3 regions of the Streptomyces sp. NBC_00647 genome follow, and region 3 is predicted to be linked to each of the others. Evidence: riboswitches for the same ligand, from Rfam matches in the RefSeq annotation. Region 3 holds a riboswitch; each other region holds the start of a gene.
What was found. Region 3 has a riboswitch for S-adenosylmethionine ahead of thrC (threonine synthase). Riboswitches for the same ligand answer to the same signal wherever they lie in the genome.
Positions count from the first base shown of each region.

Region 1 (6,598 bases), 1.6 Mb from region 3:
GTCTTCGGGGTGATGACCGAGGAACGCATGGGCCATGTCGAGTTCGCCCTCTTCTACCTGGGCTGCGGATATGTCGCCCTGCTCGGTTACGCCGCCGCCAACGCCGGCTCGCAGCAGTCCCTGGTCGGGGCGTCCGGGGCGATCTCCGCGGTACTCGGCGCGTTTCTGTACCTGTTCCCCAAGGCCCGGGTGACCAGTCTCTTCCCGTTCCTCTTCTTCCTTCCGCTGCGGTTCCCGGCCTGGGTGGTGCTGCCGTTCTGGTTCGCGCTGCAATGGCTGGCGGCGGGCCGCAGCGACTCCGGACCCGGGGTCGCCTATCTGGCCCACCTCGTGGGCTTCTCGCTGGGCTTCGTCTACGCGTGGGCGCGCTTCGGGCGCCGTGGGGCCGCCGCACCCTCCCCGGGGGCGCTGCCGGGACCCCCGGCGCGGCAGCCGGGCCAGGTGGACCGCGAGTAGGGTGAGATCCCCCAGCAGTGGCCCCCGAGGGAGAGAACCAGCCGTGATCACCGCGATCGTCCTCATCAAGACCAGCGTGGACCGGATCCCCGAGATCGCCGAGTCGATCGCGTCACTGGAGAGCGTCAGCGAGGTCTTCTCCGTCACCGGCACCTACGACCTGATCGCGATGGTCCGGGTCAAGGCCCACGACGACCTGGCGGACGTCATCCCCGGCAGGATCAGCAAGATCCCGGGCGTCGAGGCGACGGACACGCACGTGGCGTTCCGTACGTACTCCGAGCACGACCTGGAGGCGGCGTTCGCGATCGGTCTCGATTCCTGACCGACGGGACGCCGCCTCCGGGCGTGACCTGCGCGGGCGTCAGACGGCCGGGACGCAGCGGCCGCCCTCGGTGCGGTACTGCCACCGGGCGCCGTCCCGGACCAGCTCGCGCACCGCGCGGACGAAACGCTCGACGTGCTCGTCGGGCGTGCCGGCGCCGAAGCTGACCCGGATGGCGTTGAGGGACTTCTCGCCGGGCGCTGCCTCCGGGGCGCCGCACTCCCCCTGGGTCTCCGGGTCGCTGCCGAGCAGCGTGCGGACCAGCGGGTGGGCGCAGAAGAGGCCGTCACGGACGCCGATGCCGTACTCGGCGGAGAGCGCGGCCGCGAAGTGCGAGCTGTTCCATCCCTCGACGACGAAGGAGATGACGCCGACCCGCGGGGCGTCGTCACCGAAGAGGGAGAGGACCCGGACCTCCGGGACCTCCGCGAGACCCGCGCGGACGGTACGGATCAGGTGCTGCTCACGGGCGAGAAGGTTGTCGAAGCCCTCCTCGGTGAGCGCCTTGCAGGCCGACGCGATCGAGTAGGCGCCGATGACGTTCGGCGAGCCCGCCTCGTGCCGGGCGGCGCTGTCGTGCCACTCCACGTCCACGCCGCCGTCCGCGCGCCGGGAGACCTTGCGGCTGGCGCCGCCGCCCGCGAGGTACGGCTCGGCCTCGCGCAGCCAGTCGGAGCGGCCCGCGAGGACACCGGAGCCGAAGGGCGCGTACAGCTTGTGCCCGGAGAAGGCGACCCAGTCGACGTCGAGGTCCTGGACCGACACCGGGTGGTGCGGGGCGAGCTGCGCGGCGTCGAGGACGATCCGGGCGCCGTGGGCGTGCGCGGCGGCGGCCAGCTCACGCACCGGCCACAGCTCCCCGGTGACGTTCGAGGCACCGGTGACACAGACCAGGGCCGGCCCGTGGGGATCACGGGCGGCGAGGGCGTGCTCCAGGGTGGCGACGGCCTCGCCCGGGGTGCGCGGGGCGTTCAGGTAGGTCACCCGGGCGTCGCGCCAGGGCAGCAGCGAGGCGTGGTGCTCGGTCTCGAAGACGAAGACCTCGCAGCCGGCCGGGAGCGCGGCGGCGAGCAGGTTGAGCGAGTCGGTGGTGGAGCGGGTGAAGACCACCTGGTCCCCGGCGCGGCAGTCCAGGAACTCCTCGACGGTCCTGCGGGCGTTCTCGAAGAGGTCGGTGGACAGCTGCGAGAGGTAGCCGGCGCCCCGGTGGACGCTGCCGTAGTACGGCGCGTACGCGGCCACGTCGTCCCACACCCGCTGGAGGGCGGGCGCGCTGGCGGCGTAGTCGAGGGCGGCGTAGGTGACCTCGCCGCCGGTGACGAGCGGGACGGTGACATCCCGGCCGAGAACGGCCAAGGGGGCACAAACGGTCTGGTCGGCGGCAGCGGTGGAGACAGACATGGCGAGCTCCTGTGAGAGGCAGGCGGGATCGCTGCGCGAGCCGGCCGCCCGGAAGCAGGGCTCAGCGCAGGGAAAGGTGAAAAAGGGTGTGCGGAGGCGGGGCTCGACGCCCTATCGCATTCGCTTGCTCACAGAAGGCTCCCTCGAACGACCAGGACCCCTGGTTGCATCCGCCCGGAAGAGCGGGAGGGGTCCGCGCTTGCCGTAGACCTCGCTGCCTACGACCTGGTCTTCACCCGGGGCACCCCGCCACGGACGGAGGGTTGCCGGACAGCCGGCCGGGGCCTGATGGCTGTCACTCATGACCTGACACAGCATCTTGCCAGAGGATCTTCCACGCGCAAGGCGCAGTCCGGATTCTGGACTGCGCCTTGCTCCGCGGCACTGGTGGATCAGGCGTTGCTGGCGGCCACCCAGCGCTCCAGAGTGCGCTTCGCGGCCCCGGAGTCGATCGCCTCGGCCGCCTTCGCCATTCCGGCGCGGAGCTGGTCCGCGAGCGGGGCGTCGGTCGGCGACAGGGCCACCAGGGCCGCCGCCGAGTTCAGCAGGACCGCGTCCCGTACGGGCCCGGTCTCGCCGTCCAGCAGGCGCCGGGCGACCTCCGCGTTGTACGAGGCGTCGGCGCCGCGGAGGGCCTCCACCGGGACGATGTCGAGACCGACGTCGCGCGGGTCGAAGCGCTCCTCGGTGACCGAGCCGTCACGGACCACCCAGACGTCGGAGCCCGCGGTGGTGGTCAGCTCGTCGAGGCCGTCGTCGCCGCGGAAGACGAGCGAGGAGTTGCCGCGCTCGGCGAACACGCCCGCCACGATCGGCGCCATGCGCGGGTCGGCGACTCCGACCGCCTGGGCCTTCACCCGCGCCGGATTGGTCAGCGGGCCGAGCACGTTGAAGGTCGTCCTGATGCCCAACTGGCCGCGGGCCGCCGCCGCATGACGCAGCGCCGGGTGGAACTTCACCGCGAAGCAGAAGGTGATCCCGGCCTCTTCGGCCACCTCGGCGACCCGCTTCACCGTGAGCTGGAGATTGACGCCGAGCTTCTCCAGGACGTCGGAGGAGCCGGACGCGGAGGACGCGGCCCGGTTGCCGTGCTTGACCACCTTGGCGCCGGTGCCGGCGACCACGATCGAGGACATCGTGGAGATGTTGACGGTCTTCGCGCCGTCGCCGCCCGTGCCGACGATGTCGACGGTGTGCCCGGGCACCTCGATCACATTGGCGTGCTCGTACATCGCCCGGACGAGTCCCGAGATCTCCTCGACGGTCTCACCCTTGGCCCGCAGGGCCACCACGAACCCGGCGATCTGCGCGTCGGTCGCCTCTCCGCGCATGATGCGGTCCATCGCCCAGGCCGTGTCGTCCGCGCTCTGGTCGCGGCCCTCGAGCAGGCCGTTCAGTACCTGGGGCCAGGAACGGACCGCCGCGGTGTCGCCTCCAGCGGGGTTCACAGCGCTCATGGTCGCTCCTGGGTTCGTAGGTGACGCGAAGGGACTCACCCCTTGCGCGGGGTGACTCCACCCTATCCAGCCCGGGAGACGGCAAAGAGCCCCGTCCAGTGCCTGGACGGGGCTCTCGCCGTGGCGAACTACCGGGGATCAGTGGTGGCCGTGGCCGCTCGTGATCTCCTTGTACTCCTCGACGGTGGGCTTGGGGATCTGGCTGTCCTCCCCGTAGAAGCCCTCGCTCATCTTGGCGCGCAGCTTCTGCGTGCCCGAGACCTTGCGCTCGACACCGTTCTCGTCGACCGTCGGGCCGATCTCGGCCGGCTTGTACTGCTCGTGCGCGGTGAGCGTGTGCAGCGCGTCCTGGCTGAGCGGCTCGTGGACCTCGATGAACTCACCGTGCGGCAGGCGCTTGATGATGCCCGACTCGCGGCCGTGCAGCACCTTGTCCCGGTCCCGGCGCTGGAGGCCGAGGCAGATCCGCTTGGTGGCGATGAACGTCAGCACCGGCACGACGAAGAACGCGATCCGGACGAACCAGGTGATCGAGTTGATCGACAGGTGGAAGTGCGTGGCCCAGATGTCGTTGCCGCCACCGACGAGCAGGACGAAGTACCAGCTGATCCAGGCGGCACCGAACGCGGTCCGGGTCGGGACGTTGCGCGGGCGGTCCAGGATGTGATGCTCGCGCTTGTCGCCGGTGACCCAGGACTCGATGAACGGGTAGACCGCGATCGCGACCAGGACCAGCGGGAAGATCACCAGCGGGATGAACACACCCAGGACGAGCGTGTGACCCCAGAGGTTGATCTCCCAGCCCGGCATGACACGGATCAGGCCCTCGGAGAAGCCCATGTACCAGTCGGGCTGGGCGCCCGTGGACACCATGTCCGGACGGTACGGACCCATCGCCCAGATCGGGTTGATGGACGCGATCGCCGCGATGGCCGCGATGACACCGAAGACCAGGAAGAAGAAGCCTCCGGCCTTGGCCATGTAGACCGGCAGCAGCGGCATGCCGACGACGTTGTTGTTCGTCTTGCCGGGGCCCGCGAACTGCGTGTGCTTGTGGTAGAAGACCAGGATCAGGTGGCCCACCACGAGGCCGAGCATGATGCCCGGCAGCAGCAGCACGTGCACCGAGTAGAAGCGGGCCACGAAGTCGCCGCCCGGGAACTCGCCGCCGAACAGGAAGAACGACAGGTACGTGCCCACGATCGGCACGGACAGGACCGCGCCCTCCATGAAGCGGACACCGGTGCCGGAGAGCAGGTCGTCCGGGAGCGAGTAACCGGTGAACCCGGTGAACATGCCGAGGACGAACAGCAGGAATCCGAAGACCCAGTTGACCTCACGCGGCTTGCGGAACGCACCCGTGAAGAACACGCGCATCATGTGCACGAACATGCCGGCGAGGAAGATCAGCGCCGCCCAGTGGTGGATCTGCCGGATCAGCAGGCCACCGCGCACATCGAAGGAGATGTGCATGGTCGAGTTGAACGCCTCGGACATCAGCTGGCCCTGCAGCGGGACGTAGCTGCCGTGGTACTCCACCTCGTTCATCGACGGGTGGAAGAACAGCGTCAGGTACACACCCGTGAGGATGATGATGATGAAGCTGTACAGGCAGATCTCACCCAGCATGAACGACCAGTGGTCGGGGAAGATCTTGCGCATGTTGGACTTGGCCAGGGAGTAGATCCCCAGACGGCCGTCGGCCCAGTCGGCCACCCGCTCACCGGCGGGCGCCTTCTCGCGCGAGGAGCGCGAGTCGGAGGTGGTGGTAGTGCTCATCCGCGCTCCCAGAATGCAGGACCGACGGGCTCCTTGAAGTCGCTGAGCGCCTCGAGGTAGCCCTCAGCGTTCACACCGATCTGCAGCTGCGGCAGGGCGTGACCCGCCGGGCCGAAGATGACTCGGGCACCGTCGGAGAGGTCGAAGGTGGACTGGTGGCACGGGCACAGCGCGTGGTGCGTCTGCTGCTCGTACAGGGAGATCGGGCATCCGACGTGGGTGCAGATCTTCGAGTAGGCCACGATGCCGTCGTAGGACCACTCGAGTTCCTGCTTGTCCTTGATGTTGTCCGGCTGGAGCCGGATGATCATCAGGGCCGCCTTGGCGATCTCCTTCTGGAAGTCCTCGTCGTGCTCCTCCAGGCCCTCGGGCTTGGCGAAGGTGAGCGAACCGACGGCCACGTCCGAGGGACGCAGCGGCTCGTTCGTGTTCATGTTGACGAGGAGCTTGCCCTTGGACCACAGCGTGTGGCGCAGCTTCGTGCCCGGCAGCGGACCGAGGTCGCGCAGCAGCATGACGCCGGAGAGCGGGAACAGGGCCAGCGCGCCGAACATCGTGTTGCGGATCAGCTTGCGACGGCCGAGCGCGGACTCCTTGGCACCCGCCTTGAAGTCGGCCATGACCTTGGCCTTGACCTCGGGCTCCGCCTCGATCGCGTGACGCTCGTCGGCGATCTCCACGTCGGACATCAGCGTGCGGGCCCAGTGGACCGCACCCGCGCCGATCGCGAACAGCGCCACACCGAGCGTCATGCCCAGCGCGAAGTTCAGCGCGCTGATGTGCCCGAGCGGGAAGACGAAGACCGACTTGTCGTTCGGGATCGCCACGTACGAGGCGATGAAGCCGACGGTGGCCAGCATCGACAGCACGAAGAGCATGGCGACAAGGCGTTCGGACCGCTTGGCGGCCCGCTCGTCGATGTCCTGGATGCGGTGCTCATGGGGCGGAAGCCCCGGGTCCGCGAACGGGTTCTGCTCGTCCGCGACGGCTACCGAGCCACGACCGTGCTCGGCGTGGTCGTCGGTGGCCCGCTCAGCGGGCACGTTCTCTTCTGGAATGTCTTGGCTACTCATGACTTCTTGGCCTTTGCGGTCCGAGCGGCGACCCAGACGGCGACGGCGACCAGGGTTCCGAGACCGAAGACCCAGCCGAACAGGCCCTCGCTGACCGGCCCGAGGCC
Region 1 covers NZ_CP109040.1:3,266,893-3,273,490, forward strand. The annotation lists gene OG788_RS14425 (rhomboid family intramembrane serine protease) at 1-456, shown strand, start outside; gene OG788_RS14430 (Lrp/AsnC ligand binding domain-containing protein) at 500-781, shown strand; gene OG788_RS14435 (aminotransferase class V-fold PLP-dependent enzyme) at 821-2,182, opposite strand; SAM riboswitch class IV at 2,373-2,489, opposite strand; gene trpD (anthranilate phosphoribosyltransferase) at 2,575-3,639, opposite strand; gene OG788_RS14445 (cytochrome bc complex cytochrome b subunit) at 3,778-5,418, opposite strand; gene OG788_RS14450 (Rieske 2Fe-2S domain-containing protein) at 5,415-6,491, opposite strand; gene OG788_RS14455 (c-type cytochrome) at 6,488-6,598, opposite strand, start outside.
Region 1: linked by a shared signal. The riboswitch ahead of OG788_RS14435 (aminotransferase class V-fold PLP-dependent enzyme) and the one ahead of thrC (threonine synthase) in region 3 are both predicted to bind S-adenosylmethionine.

Region 2 (6,598 bases), 4.0 Mb from region 3:
CGGGCGTTCGACCCTGAGCGCCAGGGCCGCTGGTCGTTCTCCTCGCAGCAGGCCACCTTGCGCCGTCTGGACAGGGCGTTCGCCGCGTTCTTCCGGCGGGTCAAGTCCGGCGGTACCCCGGGCTACCCGCGTTTTCGCGGGGTGAACTGGTTCGACACCGTGGACTTCCCCAAAGACGGGGACGGCTGCCGGTGGGACTCCACTCCGCATGACCCGGTCACCCGCGTCCGCCTCCAGGGCGTCGGGCATGTGAAGGTCAACCAGCACCGCGCCGTGAGAGGCACGGTCAACACCGTCTCCGTCAAGCGTGAGGGCCGCAAGTGGTTCGTGGTGCTCACCGTCGAACAGGAACAGCCAAAGCCGCTGCCATCGACCGGCAGCGTGGTCGGGATCGACTTGGGCATCGCGAACTTCCTCGCCGACTCCACCGGCGCCTTCGTGCCCAACCCGCGCCACGGCCGCCGTGCGGCCGCCAAGCTCCAGGCCGCGCAGCAGGCTCTGTCCCGGTTCCCGCGCTGCAAGGCCAAGGACCGCACTGCCAACCACCAGCGCGCGGTGGAGAAGGTCGCTCGGCAGCATGGCAAGGTCCGCCGCCAACGGCTGGACCACGCACACAAGACCGCGCTCGACCTGGTCCGCACATACGACTTCATCGCGCACGAAGACCTCAAGATCCGCAACATGAGCAGGGCCCCCGCAGCCAGACCCAAACCCGACCAGGCAGGCGCGTTCCTGCCCAACGGGGCCGCAGCCAAGGCCGGACTCAACAAGTCGATCAACGATGCCGGATGGGGGGTGTTCCTGACGATCCTGCACGCCAAGGCTGAAAGCGCCGGACGGGAAGTGATCGCAGTCGACCCCCGCAACACCTCCCGCACCTGCCCCGAATGCGGGCACACGGCCAAGGAGAACCGGCCCACACAGGAGAAGTTCCACTGCATCGCCTGCGGACATATTGCGCACGCGGACACGGTGGGAGCACTCAACGTTCTACGGGCCGGGCTGGTCCGTCGCAACGCCAACCCGGCGTAACGAGAAGCCCCCGGCTTCAGCCGGGGGAGGAGTCACTGAAGGGTGAGGATCGGGAACATGGAACATGGTCGCCCTGCCTGTCGACCCCCCCCAGACCACGGTGTCGTGCTCGCAGACGTGGCCGGGAGCGAGGACGGTCACGGTCACCTCGATGTCGTTCGGGCGCAGTGCCCGTGCCAGCTCGCGCTGGGCCCCGATGCCGATGTCCTGGTCCTTGACGGTGAGGGTGACAATGCCGTCGTCGTGGCGCTCCACCGCGTACGCCGCCGGGGCGGCCGGGGAACCGGGCGCGACCACCGCGGCGAGACCGGCGCACAGCCGACCGCGGCGACGGCGATCCGGCGCGGAGTGAGCAGGCGGCGCCCCGAGGCGCGTGTCTCGCCCCCGCGTTCCCGGGCCCCGGCCGACGTGGCCTCGTGCCCGGCGGGTTATCGCGGATCGAGGGAAGCGGCCGACGCGTTCCCGCGCAGCTCGATCTCCCGCTTCAGCTCATCGAGCAGCCGGTCCTCGAACCTCGGCCTCGAGCTCATGCCTCTCCCCTTTTCGCGTACAGCAGGGACGCGTTCGGTGTCCGCGCGTCCGAGACTCCGGGGGTAGGGGCGTTTCGGCATCCGCCGGAGAATTCAGCCGTCGTTCCGTGCCTGGCTGCCCGCCGGGCCGCGCGCGCCGACGGGGGATCCGGGAAGGAGCGCCGCCGCGATGAGTCCGATGACCCCGAGGACGGCGAGGGTGACCATGGCCGCGGCGTAGGAGCGGGTGGTGAATCCGGCCACGAGGATCGTGCCGGCGACCGCGGTGCCCAGCGAGGAGCCGAGGTTCGACACACTGCGGGACAGACCGGAGATCTCGCCCTGCCGGTCCTGGGGGAAGCTCGACTGGACGATGTTGACCGACGGGGTCAGCATCAGGCCGAGGCCCAGTCCGAGCAGGAGCAGACCGGGAGCGAAGGCCCAGGGGCTGGAGAAGCTGTTGACCATGGCGATCAGGACGACGACGCCCGCGATCGCGACGGCGAAGCCCGCGATGATCAGGGTGCGTTGGGGACGCCGCCGGGCGAGTCGTTCGGCGGCCAGGGAGGTGGCGAGCAGACCGAGCGTGGCGGCCGTGAAGATGACGCCGGTCGCGATGGCGTCGTAGCCGCGCACCACTTGGAGATAGGCGGCCACGGTGAACGACGAACCCATGAGCAACAGCCATTGGATGTTCTGGGTGATGAGCCCGAGGTTGGAGGCGCGGTTGCGGAACAGGCTGGTGGACAGCAGCGGTTCCTTGCCGGCCGACTCGCGGGCACGCACGAAGCGGAAGAACCACAGCAGCGTCAGCGCGCCGAGGACGAGCAGGCCGGTCATCAGCCAGAGGTTGTTGTCGGCGGCCAGGATGCCCATGACGATGAGGACCAGACCCGTCGCCGACAGCACGGCTCCGACGGTGTCGAACGGGCGGGTCGGATCCGGTGGCAGCGGGTCCTCGATGTGGCGGCTCAGCACGATGATCAGGGCGATGATCAGGGCCTGGAACACGAAGGCGGCCCGCCAGCTGAGCCACGAGGTGATGAGCCCGCCGATGAGCGGGCCCGCCGCCGCGCCGATGCCGCCCAGCGCCATGATGACTCCGAAGGCTCGGGCGCGGGAGGTCATGTCGTCGAAGAGGAGCGTCGTGAGGATGTAGACCGGCGGGATGAGCAGCGCGGTTCCGACGCCTTCGAGAATCGAGTTGCCGAGGATGAGAACGCCCAGGCCGGGGGAGACCGCACTCAGGAGCGCGCCGATCCCGTACACCGTCAGGCCGGCGAGGAAGCAGCGCTTGCGGCCGTAGCGGTCCGTCAGCTTGCCGCCGGGGATCATCAGCGCGGCCATGACGAGCAGGAAGATCGTGATCGCGACCTGCACGCCCTGCACGGTCGTGTCGAGGTCCTCGCTGATGTCGTTGATCATCACGTTCATGTTGGAACCGGCGAAGCTGCAGATGAACTGTGCGAGGGCGAGCGGAGCGAGAATCCTGCGCTGCGCCACCGACGGCGGTGTCGACGCGCCTGTGTCAGCCATCGCCATTCCTTATGACTGCCGGACGTGTGGTCTGGGTGTCGCTCTCCTACGCTCATAGACTGCGCCGAACGTCGACGGACCGCATGCGCACGACGGCAGACCGGTGGAATCCCGGTGGACCGTCCCGGCCGGCTCCGGGACTTCAGGACCAGTCCTGGGCACCCGGCGGGACACCCTTGGTTCTCCGATCTGCCGTCCGCGTGAGCACGCCGCTCACCCGTCCGGGTGGGCGCTACGGGCTCCTCACCGCCGCCGGGCGGTACCTCCGCTCCGGAAGGCGGGGTGGTCGCCGAGCCGGCGTACGTAGTCCTGGAGCCGGGGGAGTGAGCGCAGGGCGGCGCCGTCCGGGTCCAAACGGGTGAGGGCCACCCACACGTCCACGTCCCCCGCCGTCAGGGTCTCGCCCAGGACATAGGGCCGCCCGGCGAGTTGACAGTCCAACAACTCCAGGGCCGCGGAGAGCTCCGAGGGCTGGGCGGAAGGGGTGACATCGCGGTCCAGCAGGTCGCGGAGAGCCTCGATGTCCGCGGCGAGGTCCGGTGGACGCAGCGTCGACGGGCACCCCGCGCCGTGACCGGAGAGAAGCCCCGCGAGATCGCGGAGGATGTCGGGGGTGTGGTTGCTGACGATCCGTCCGCTCCACCGGTCGCACAGCGCGGGCGCCGTCAGCGGTCCGTCGTAGTGGTGCTCGGTGGCCTCGTAGGCGCGGCGCAGCGAGGCGAAGGCCTCAGGTGTCCCTGTGGGGTCCGCCAGGACCGTCGTGGCGACGGAGTCCTTCAGACCGAGCAGGTCGAGGGTGATCGCGATGCGCAGCGAGAGCGGACAACTCTCCGACAGATACAGCTCGTAGCGGTGCGGTGCGGGGTAGAAGCCGCCGGCCAGGCCGACACCGATCCGGCTGTCGACACGGTGGGGGAGGGCGGAGGGCGTCGCCACCTTGAGACGAAGCTCGGAGGGGAACGAAACCTGGTCACAAGGACGTGAGTTGGCCGTGCTGGAAGGACGCGAAGCTGTCTCAGGCATGACTCTCCCTTGGGGAACGAGGAAGCCACCGCCGCCTTGTGGGCACCAGCGGCCGAATGCGGAACGACTGCGCTCGTCGCACCGGTCCGGATCGAACGGACCGGCTACGGATCAGTAAGCGCTGGAGACACGCAACAGATCGATGTGCAGGCGCCTCGTCAAGCCGTTCCTGGGCATTCTCACCGGTCCCACTCCGGGGCTCGCGAGACGCGAGACCACGCTTGCCCCGCCACGCCGGCGGGACCCGGTCGTCACCCGGGGCACCCCGTCGCGGTGGAAGGGTTGCCTGTCAGCGAGCCGGGGCCGATGACCACAGGTGCGGGACGAACCCGCACCGTGGGCGCTGACAATCGTGACCGTCCACGCCAGTCTCGGTGCGCCCTGTGGCGCCGTCAAGAAGGCGTGGCACGCGGTCTCACCTGGTGGTCACCCGGATTGACATTCTTTTCGGGGCGGGCCTAACGTGCGGCCCACAAACGGGATGCCCCAGGGCCGGAGAGACGATGGTGACGGCGATGAACGCAGCTGACGGGACGGCCGCATGGCGGCGCCTCGGCCGCGTGGTGCTGTGCGCCGACCGCTCCGTCGACCTGCTGCGCGTCAACAGCGCACTGTGTACGGACATGTGTCGCACCCTCTGCCAAGGCTGACGGTTCCTCTTCCGAATCGCTGACGACCACCGCTGTGGCGGTGTGCCCTTTCTCCGTCCAGCCCCCGTTCCCTGTGCGCCCGTGCCCTCGTTTCGCGCCGAGCCGTTGAGGCTCCGCGTCACGCTGCCGCTCGCCGTGGTCCGGGGTGTCCGAATCCGCTGGAGCTCTCCATGAGTGAATCTCCAGGCATAGCTGTGTCCTCCGGATCAGCGCTGCCTGCCCAGGCCGTCCCCCGTCCCGACGTCCCCGCCTCGCCCAAGCCCCTGGCGGCGCAGCGGGTCCTTCCGCTCCGGCGCCCCGGCCGCTGGATCATCACGGCCGTCGTGCTCGTGCTGGTCGCCCAGATCGCTCACGGCCTGGTGACCAACCCCTTCTACCAGTGGGACCGTTTCCAGTACTGGTTCCTGCGTCCGACGATCCTCGACGGCCTGCTCATCACCCTCGAAGTCGCCGTCTACAGCGCGGTGTTGGGCTTGCTCGGCGGGATCCTGCTGGCGTTGGCCCGACTCTCCCCGAGCCCGGTGCTGCGCGCGGTGAGCTGGGTCTACACCTGGCTGTTCCGCTCGGTACCGCTCATCGTCGTCCTGCTGTTCCTCTACAACTTCAGCGCGCTGTACCGGACGTTGAGCGTCGGGGTGCCGTTCGGGCCGGCCTTCTTCACCTTCGACGAGTCCCGCCTGGCCACCGACATGGCCGTCGCCGTCATCGGACTGAGCCTGAACGAAGCGGCGTACGCCTCCGAAGTGGTGCGCGGCGGAATCCTCTCCGTCGACCAGGGTCAGCACGAGGCGGCCTCAGCCCTGGGCCTGCCGAAGCGGTACCAGTTCGCGAAGATCGTCTTTCCGCAGGCGCTGCGCTCCATCACCCCGAACTACGTCAACCAGTTGATCGGCCTGATCAAGGGAACCTCGCTCGTCTTCTACGTCTCCCTGCTGGACCTGTTCGGCTCCGTTCAGAGCATGGGCAGCACCTATCCCGGCGATATCGTGCCGCTGCTCCTGGTCGCCACCGCCTGGTACCTGATCCTGACGAGCGTCGTGTCCGTCGTCCAGTTCTACGTCGAGCGGTACTACTCGCGGGGCGCGCTGCGCACCCTGCCGCCGACCCCGTTGCAGAAGGTACGGAACGGTCTGCGCGACGTGCGGGCCCGGATCCGGAGGGAGACGGCGATATGACTGGCGAAGCGCGTCGGACGACAGTGAAGACCAGGACGGTACCGGAGGACCAGGCGCCGGAGACGGCTCCGCCGGCCGAGGCCATCGGAGCGCTCGAGATCCAGCCGGCCGCGGTGGAGGTGCACGACGTGCACAAGTGGTACGGCTCCCATCAGGTCCTGGACGGTGTGGAGTTGACCGTCCGGCCCGGAGAGGTCACGGTCATCCTCGGGCCGTCCGGATCCGGCAAGTCCACTCTCCTGAGGGTGATCAACCATCTGGAGAAGCCCGAGATCGGCCATGTCAGCCTGAACGGCGAGCTCATCGGCGTCCGCAGGCACGGTGAGCGGCTGAGGGAACTGAGCGAGCGGGTCATCCTGGGGCAGCGCAGCCGCATCGGCTTCGTCTTCCAGAACTTCAATCTCTTCCCGCACCTCACCGTGCTGGACAACGTGGCCGCGGCTCCGGTGGCCACCGGAAAACTGTCCAAGCCCGACGCCCAGGAGCTGGCCCGCGATCTGCTCGCCCGCGTGGGGCTGGGGGACAGGACCAGTGCCTATCCGCGGCAGTTGTCGGGCGGACAGCAGCAGCGCGTGGCCATCGCCCGCGCCCTCGCCCTGCGGCCGGGGGTCATCCTCTTCGACGAACCGACCTCGGCGCTGGACCCCGAACTGGTCGGCGAAGTACTCGCCGT
Region 2 covers NZ_CP109040.1:932,319-938,916, reverse strand. The annotation lists gene OG788_RS04075 (RNA-guided endonuclease InsQ/TnpB family protein) at 1-1,032, shown strand, start outside; gene OG788_RS04070 (MFS transporter) at 1,656-3,077, opposite strand; gene OG788_RS04065 (glutathione S-transferase C-terminal domain-containing protein) at 3,321-4,013, opposite strand; SAM riboswitch class IV at 4,313-4,458, opposite strand; gene OG788_RS04060 (hypothetical protein) at 4,616-4,750, shown strand; gene OG788_RS04055 (amino acid ABC transporter permease) at 4,921-5,925, shown strand; gene OG788_RS04050 (amino acid ABC transporter ATP-binding protein) at 6,024-6,598, shown strand, end outside.
Region 2: linked by a shared signal. The riboswitch ahead of OG788_RS04065 (glutathione S-transferase C-terminal domain-containing protein) and the one ahead of thrC (threonine synthase) in region 3 are both predicted to bind S-adenosylmethionine.

Region 3 (6,598 bases):
GCGGCCGAACTCGCCTGACCGGCCGCTCGTCGCCCGTGCGGGCGAGGGCGGCGGAAGGCTTGTTTCGCCCCCTCCGCCCCTACCCGTCCCGTACCCGGGCTCCGCCCCGGACCCCGCTCCTCAAGCGCCGGAGGCGCTGAAGTTCATTCCCCGGCCGGGGCTGAAAAGTGCAGCCGCAGCCGGGATCCTGCCGGAGGGGCTGGACTGTGTTCAGGTCTCCAGCGCCTGCAGCTGATCAAGGAACCACTGGGCCGGCGGCAGAGCGGTGGCCGCGGCGGCCAACCGCTTGGTGCGCTCCGCCCGTTCGCCCGGCTGCATGGTCAACGCCTCGTGCAGCGCCCGTGCCGTACCGATCACGTCGTACGGGTTCACCGAGATCGCGTCCTCGCCCAGTTCCTCGTACGCCCCGGCCTCCCGCGAGAGCACCAGCACGCAGCCCTCGTCGGAGACGACCGGGACCTCCTTGGCGACGAGGTTCATGCCGTCCCTGATGGGGTTGACGAGGGCGACGTCGGCCAGCCGGTACGCGGCGAGCGAGCGCGCGAAGTCGTCCTTGACGTGCAGGACCACCGGGGTCCAACCGGGTGTTCCGTACCGGGAGTTGATCTCGTCGGCCACGCGCTGCACCTCGGCCGTGTACTCCCGGTACACGGCGAGGTCCTGCCGCGAGGGGTAGGCGAAGGCCACGTGGACCACCCGCTCGCGCCACTCCGGGTGGTCGTCCAGCAGCTGCCGGTACGCCAGCAGTCCCCGCACGATGTTCTTGGACAGCTCGGTCCGGTCGACGCGCACGACGGTCCGGCGTCCCTCGCCGATCTCCGTGCGCAGTGCGGCCATCCGCTGCTCGACGTCCTCCCGGTGGGAGCGTTCGCGCAGGAACTCGGCGTCCGCGCCGAGGCCGTGCACGCCGACGAGGGTCTCGCGCACGGGCGGCCGGGCGCCGTCCAGGTGCTCGATCGCCCGGGGGGCGCCCGAGGGCCAGGTGGCGCTGTAGTGCTCGGGGTCGGCCTCCTCCGCGCAGCGCATGAAGGCCGTCGCCCACCGCCAGGTCAGGAACGCCACCCGGTCCGCTCCGAGCATGCCTCCCACCAGTTCCGCGCGGATGTCGTCGGGGAGCATCCGGAAGTAGTCCTCGGGCGCCCACGGCGTGTGGGAGAAGTGGCCGATGCGCAGGTCGGGGCGCAGCTCACGGAGCATCCCCGGCACCAGGCACAGGTGGTAGTCCTGGACCAGCACCGCCGCGCCCTCGGCTGCCTCCTCGGCCAGCGCCTCGGCGAAGGCGCGGTTGTAGGTCCGGTACGACTCCCACTGGCGCCGGAACTCCGCGTCGAAGACCGGCTCCAGCGGGGTCTGGTACAGCATGTGGTGGACGAACCACAGGACGGAGTTGGCGATGCCGTTGTAGGCGTCGGCGTGCACGTCGGCGTCGATGGCCAGCATGCGCACGCCGTCCTCGCCGACTCCGCGCGCGACGGCCTCCCGGTCGCCGTCGCCGAGGGCCGAGCACACCCATAGGGCGCCCGCGTCGGGCCCGATCGCCGAGAGGCCCGAGACGAGGCCGCCGCCGCCGCGCCGGGCGTGCAGCGAACCGTCCTCCCGTACCTCGTAGGTGACCGGGCCGCGGTTGGACGCGACCAGAATCCGGTGGGCACCGTGCGTTGAAGCCATGCCTCGAAACCTAGCCCCGTGTCGAAACGCTCAAACGTTCCCTTCGGCCGTATGCGATCGCGGGCCGGGAGGGCTGGTCTACGCGGCTTTGCGCCGCTGGTACTCGGAGATTTCGCTCATCGGGGGCCTTTCCTCCGTGTCCACCGAGTACGTGCGCGGCTGGAAACCGTCCCGGCCGCGCTCGAACTGGGTGAGGGCGGGGCGGATCAGGTGGCCGCGGGCCAGCCGGAGCTGGGCGGTGCGGTAGATCGCGGCGGCCATACGGCCCAGGGCCTGGCCGTCCTGGTGGCGGTGCTTGCGGACGCCGACGTCGACCTGGGCGAGGGCGTCCAGGCCCACCAGGTGCAGGGCGTCGACGAGCATGCCCAGCTCCACGCCGTAGCCGACGGGGAACGGGAGCTGTTCGAGCAGGGAGCGACGGGCCGCGTACTCGCCGCCGAGCGGCTGGACGAAGCCCGCCAGCTGCGGCCAGTGCATGTTCAGCAGGGGGCGGGCCATCAGCTCGGTGACCCGGCCGCCCTGTCCCGAGGCGCCGCCCAGCGGGCGGTCGTACATGGCCTTGACCAGATCGACCCCGGGGTCGGTGAGCAGCGGGCCCACGATCCCGGTGACGAAGTCGGACGAGAACTCCTTGAGGTCCGCGTCGATGAAACAGACGATGTCCCCGCTCGTCACGAGCAGCGACCGCCACAGCACCTCGCCCTTGCCGGGCACCGCGGGAATCCGAGGGAGGATGTCGTCGCGGTGCACGACTCTCGCGCCCGCGGCGGCGGCGACCGCCGAGGTGCGGTCGGTCGAGCCCGAGTCGACGACGACGATCTCGTCGACGAGGGGCACCTGCTGCATCAGGTCGTGGCGGATGATCGCCACGATCTCGCCGACCGTCTCCTCCTCGTTGAGCGCGGGCAGCACGACGCTGACCGTCGATCCGGTGGAACGTTTCGCGGCCATGAGCTTGTGGAGCGGGCGGTCGGTCAGGGACCAGGAGCGTGTGCTCAGCCAGCTTTCGACGTCTTTCAGCACGGTCTGCGGCTCCTCACTGTCTGATCACACGCTCTCATCAGCGTGCCCGCTGCGGCCAGCGGCAGATCGATTGCCGTCGTCTCGCGGTTCGGACGACTATCTCAACTGTCCTGGCCTTCGGTTACAGTCTTGAACAACGCGGATGACCATCGCATGTCCTCGATCATCGGCGCGTAGCACGTTCAACAGTTCAACAATCAAATACCGCTCATCCAGAGGGGCAGAGGGATACGGCCCGATGAAGCCCCGGCAACCCTCCAGCCGGTCTCGTACCGATCGATGTCGATCGCGTCGCGAGGCTCCCGGCTAGGGAAGGTGCCAAATCCGTCTCACGGCGAAGTGCGTCGTGAGGAAGATGAGGAGAAAGGGCCTCGCCTCCATGGCTGCGCAGACAGTTGCAAGCACCACGAACTCCGTGAACTCCGCCGATGCGGTGGACCTCGGCCCGGCAGCGGCGCTTTCCTGCCGCGAGTGCGGACACCGCGTCCCGCTCGGCCCGGTCTTCGCCTGCGAGGAGTGTTTCGGCCCGCTGGAGATCGCCTACGACTTCTCGGCCTACGAGACCGAAGAGCTCCGCAAGCGCATCGAAGCGGGACCCGCGAACATCTGGCGCTACGCGCCCCTCCTGCCCGTCCCCGCGGACGTGGCGGACAAGCCGAACATCAACCCCGGCTGGACCAAGCTCGTCCAGGCCGACAACCTGGCCCGCGAGCTCGGTGTCGACGCCGGCAAGCTCTTCGTCAAGGACGACTCCGGCAACCCGACGCACTCCTTCAAGGACCGCGTCGTCGCCCAGGCCATCGAAGCGGCCCGTGTCTTCGGCTTCACCACCCTCTCCTGCTCCTCCACGGGCAACCTCGCCGGCGCCGTGGGCGCCGCGGCGGCCCGTGCCGGCTTCCGCTCCTGCGTGTTCATCCCGCACGACCTGGAGCAGGGCAAGGTCGTCATGGCCGCGGTCTACGGCGGCGAGCTCGTCGGCATCCAGGGCAACTACGACGATGTGAACCGTTTCTGCTCCGAGCTGATCGGCGACCCGGCCGGCGAGGGCTGGGGCTTCGTCAACGTCAACCTGCGGCCGTACTACGCCGAGGGCTCCAAGACGCTGGCGTACGAGATCTGCGAGCAGCTCGGCTGGCGGCTCCCCGACCAGCTGGTCGTGCCGATCGCCTCCGGCTCCCAGCTCACGAAGATCGACAAGGGCCTGCAGGAGCTGATCAAGCTCGGGCTCGTCGAGGACAGGCCGTACAAGATCTTCGGTGCCCAGGCCGAGGGCTGCTCGCCGGTGTCCGTCGCCTACAAGGCCGGTCACGACGTCGTGCGCCCGCAGAAGCCGGACACCATCGCCAAGTCGCTCGCCATCGGCAACCCCGCGGACGGGCCGTACGTGCTCGACATCGCGCGACGCACCGGCGGTGCCGTGGAGGACGTGAACGACGAGCAGATCGTCGACGCGATCAAGCTGCTCGCGCGCACCGAGGGCATCTTCGCGGAGACGGCCGGCGGCGTGACCGTCGGCGTCACCCGCAAGCTGATCGAGAACGGTCTCCTCGACCCGACTCTGACCACGGTCGTGCTGAACACCGGCGACGGCCTCAAGACTCTGGACGCGGTGGCCTCGGACACCGGGCTGACCGCGACCATCCGCCCGAACCTCGACTCCTTCCGAGAGGCAGGCCTCGCATCATGAGCGTCAACGTCCGCATCCCCACCATCCTGCGCACCTACACCGGGGGCGTCGCCGAGGTGACGGCCGAGGGTACGACCCTCGCCGAGGTCATCGCCGACCTGGAGAAGAACCACACGGGCATCGCCGCGCGCGTTCTGGACGACCAGGGCAAGCTGCGCCGCTTCGTCAACGTGTACGTCAATGACGACGACGTCCGGTTCGAGCAGGGCCTGGAGACGGCGACCCCGGACGGTGTGGGCGTCTCGATCATTCCGGCCGTCGCCGGAGGCTGATCGTTACCCTCGGTAATGCCGAACACGCTGAGTTCATCGAATTGCCCCCTCCGTGAGAGAAACGGAGGGGGCAATTCTGTAGGGTTGAGCGCGCTACAGTTGGGGAAGTCGCTTCGCTTTCGATGTTGGTTTCATGCCGGACGCATATGAGTCCTCGCCCGGCATCCGACAAGAAGTAGCCAAACTACCGCTCCTTTTTGAGCCGTTTATGGCATTTACGGGGCCCGACTTGCCCTGAATCCTTGCGAATTCTCCGCATTTCAACGATCAGCCATGCCCAGAATTCTCGTCCGATTGACCTGTTGCAGACGGCAGTTGGACAGATACATTCAGCCGCGGTCGACGCGTTCCGGCGCACACCCCCAACCAATGGGGGGTGAGGTCTGACCCGGATCCGCGAAGTGTGGATCTGTGCAAGGGCCAGTAATAGGGGAGTTAGGCATGGCTCAGGGCACCGTCAAGTGGTTCAACGCGGAGAAGGGGTACGGCTTCATCGCGGTCGACGGTGGTGCGGACGTCTTCGTGCACTACAGCGCGATTCAGATGGACGGCTACCGCACCCTTGAAGAGGGTCAGCGAGTGGAGTTCGAAATCTCGCAGGGCCAGAAGGGTCCGCAGGCGGACATGGTCAAACTCGCCGTCTGATCCGGGCGCGAACGGCCACCGACGCACTCACGCCGAGGGGCCCGCATCCCACCAGGGATGCGGGCCCCTCGTGCGTCCCCGGCCACCCTCGGGGTCCCCTGTTCTGTCTCGCGCGCGCCCGCGAGCGCGCTCCGTCCGGGCGCCGTGCGTGCGCTCCACCAGGGGCCCGTTTTCATGAGAGGCGCTTGCACTCGCAGGGGTCGAGTGCTAATCATTGGCGTTAGCACTCTCCCAGTGAGAGTGACAGAACTTGGATCGGGCCGGCGAGGCCCGCGGGCCTGTGGGGCAAGGAACCACAAGGCTTGCAGGCCGTCCGTCGCGGGCGCGGGCACGATCCGGAGCAATCCACCCCGTCCGGGAGGACCACTTCACATGGCCAAGATCATCGCGTTCGACGAGGAGGCACGGCGCGGTCTCGAGCGCGGGATGAACCAGCTCGCCGACGCCGTCAAGGTCACCCTCGGCCCCAAGGGCCGTAACGTCGTCCTCGAGAAGAAGTGGGGCGCGCCCACGATCACCAACGATGGTGTTTCCATCGCCAAGGAGATCGAGCTCGAGGACCCGTACGAGAAGATCGGCGCCGAGCTGGTCAAGGAAGTCGCCAAGAAGACGGACGACGTCGCCGGTGACGGTACGACCACCGCGACCGTCCTGGCTCAGGCGCTCGTCCGCGAGGGCCTGCGCAACGTAGCCGCCGGCGCCAACCCGATGGCCCTCAAGCGCGGTATCGAGAAGGCCGTCGAGGCCGTCTCCGGTGCCCTGCTCGAGCAGGCCAAGGATGTCGAGACCAAGGAGCAGATCGCTTCCACGGCCTCCATCTCCGCCGCCGACACCCAGATCGGCGAGCTCATCGCCGAGGCGATGGACAAGGTCGGCAAGGAAGGCGTCATCACCGTCGAGGAGTCCCAGACCTTCGGTCTGGAGCTGGAGCTCACCGAGGGCATGCGCTTCGACAAGGGCTACATCTCGGCGTACTTCGCCACCGACATGGAGCGTATGGAGGCCGTCCTCGACGACCCGTACATCCTGATCGCGAACTCCAAGATCGCGAACGTCAAGGACCTGCTCCCGCTCCTCGAGAAGGTCATGCAGGGCGGCAAGCCGCTGCTGATCATCGCCGAGGACGTCGAGGGCGAGGCCCTGTCGACCCTGGTCGTCAACAAGATCCGTGGCACCTTCAAGTCCGTCGCCGTCAAGGCTCCGGGCTTCGGTGACCGCCGCAAGGCCATGCTCGGCGACATCGCCATCCTCACGGGCGGCGAGGTCATCTCCGAGGAGGTCGGCCTCAAGCTGGAGAACGCGG
Region 3 covers NZ_CP109040.1:4,900,835-4,907,432, reverse strand. The annotation lists gene otsB (trehalose-phosphatase) at 1-18, shown strand, start outside; gene OG788_RS21355 (trehalose-6-phosphate synthase) at 211-1,668, opposite strand; gene OG788_RS21350 (glucosyl-3-phosphoglycerate synthase) at 1,747-2,691, opposite strand; SAM riboswitch class I at 2,897-3,053, shown strand; gene thrC (threonine synthase) at 3,071-4,378, shown strand; gene OG788_RS21340 (MoaD/ThiS family protein) at 4,375-4,650, shown strand; gene OG788_RS21335 (cold-shock protein) at 5,092-5,295, shown strand; gene groL (chaperonin GroEL) at 5,668-6,598, shown strand, end outside.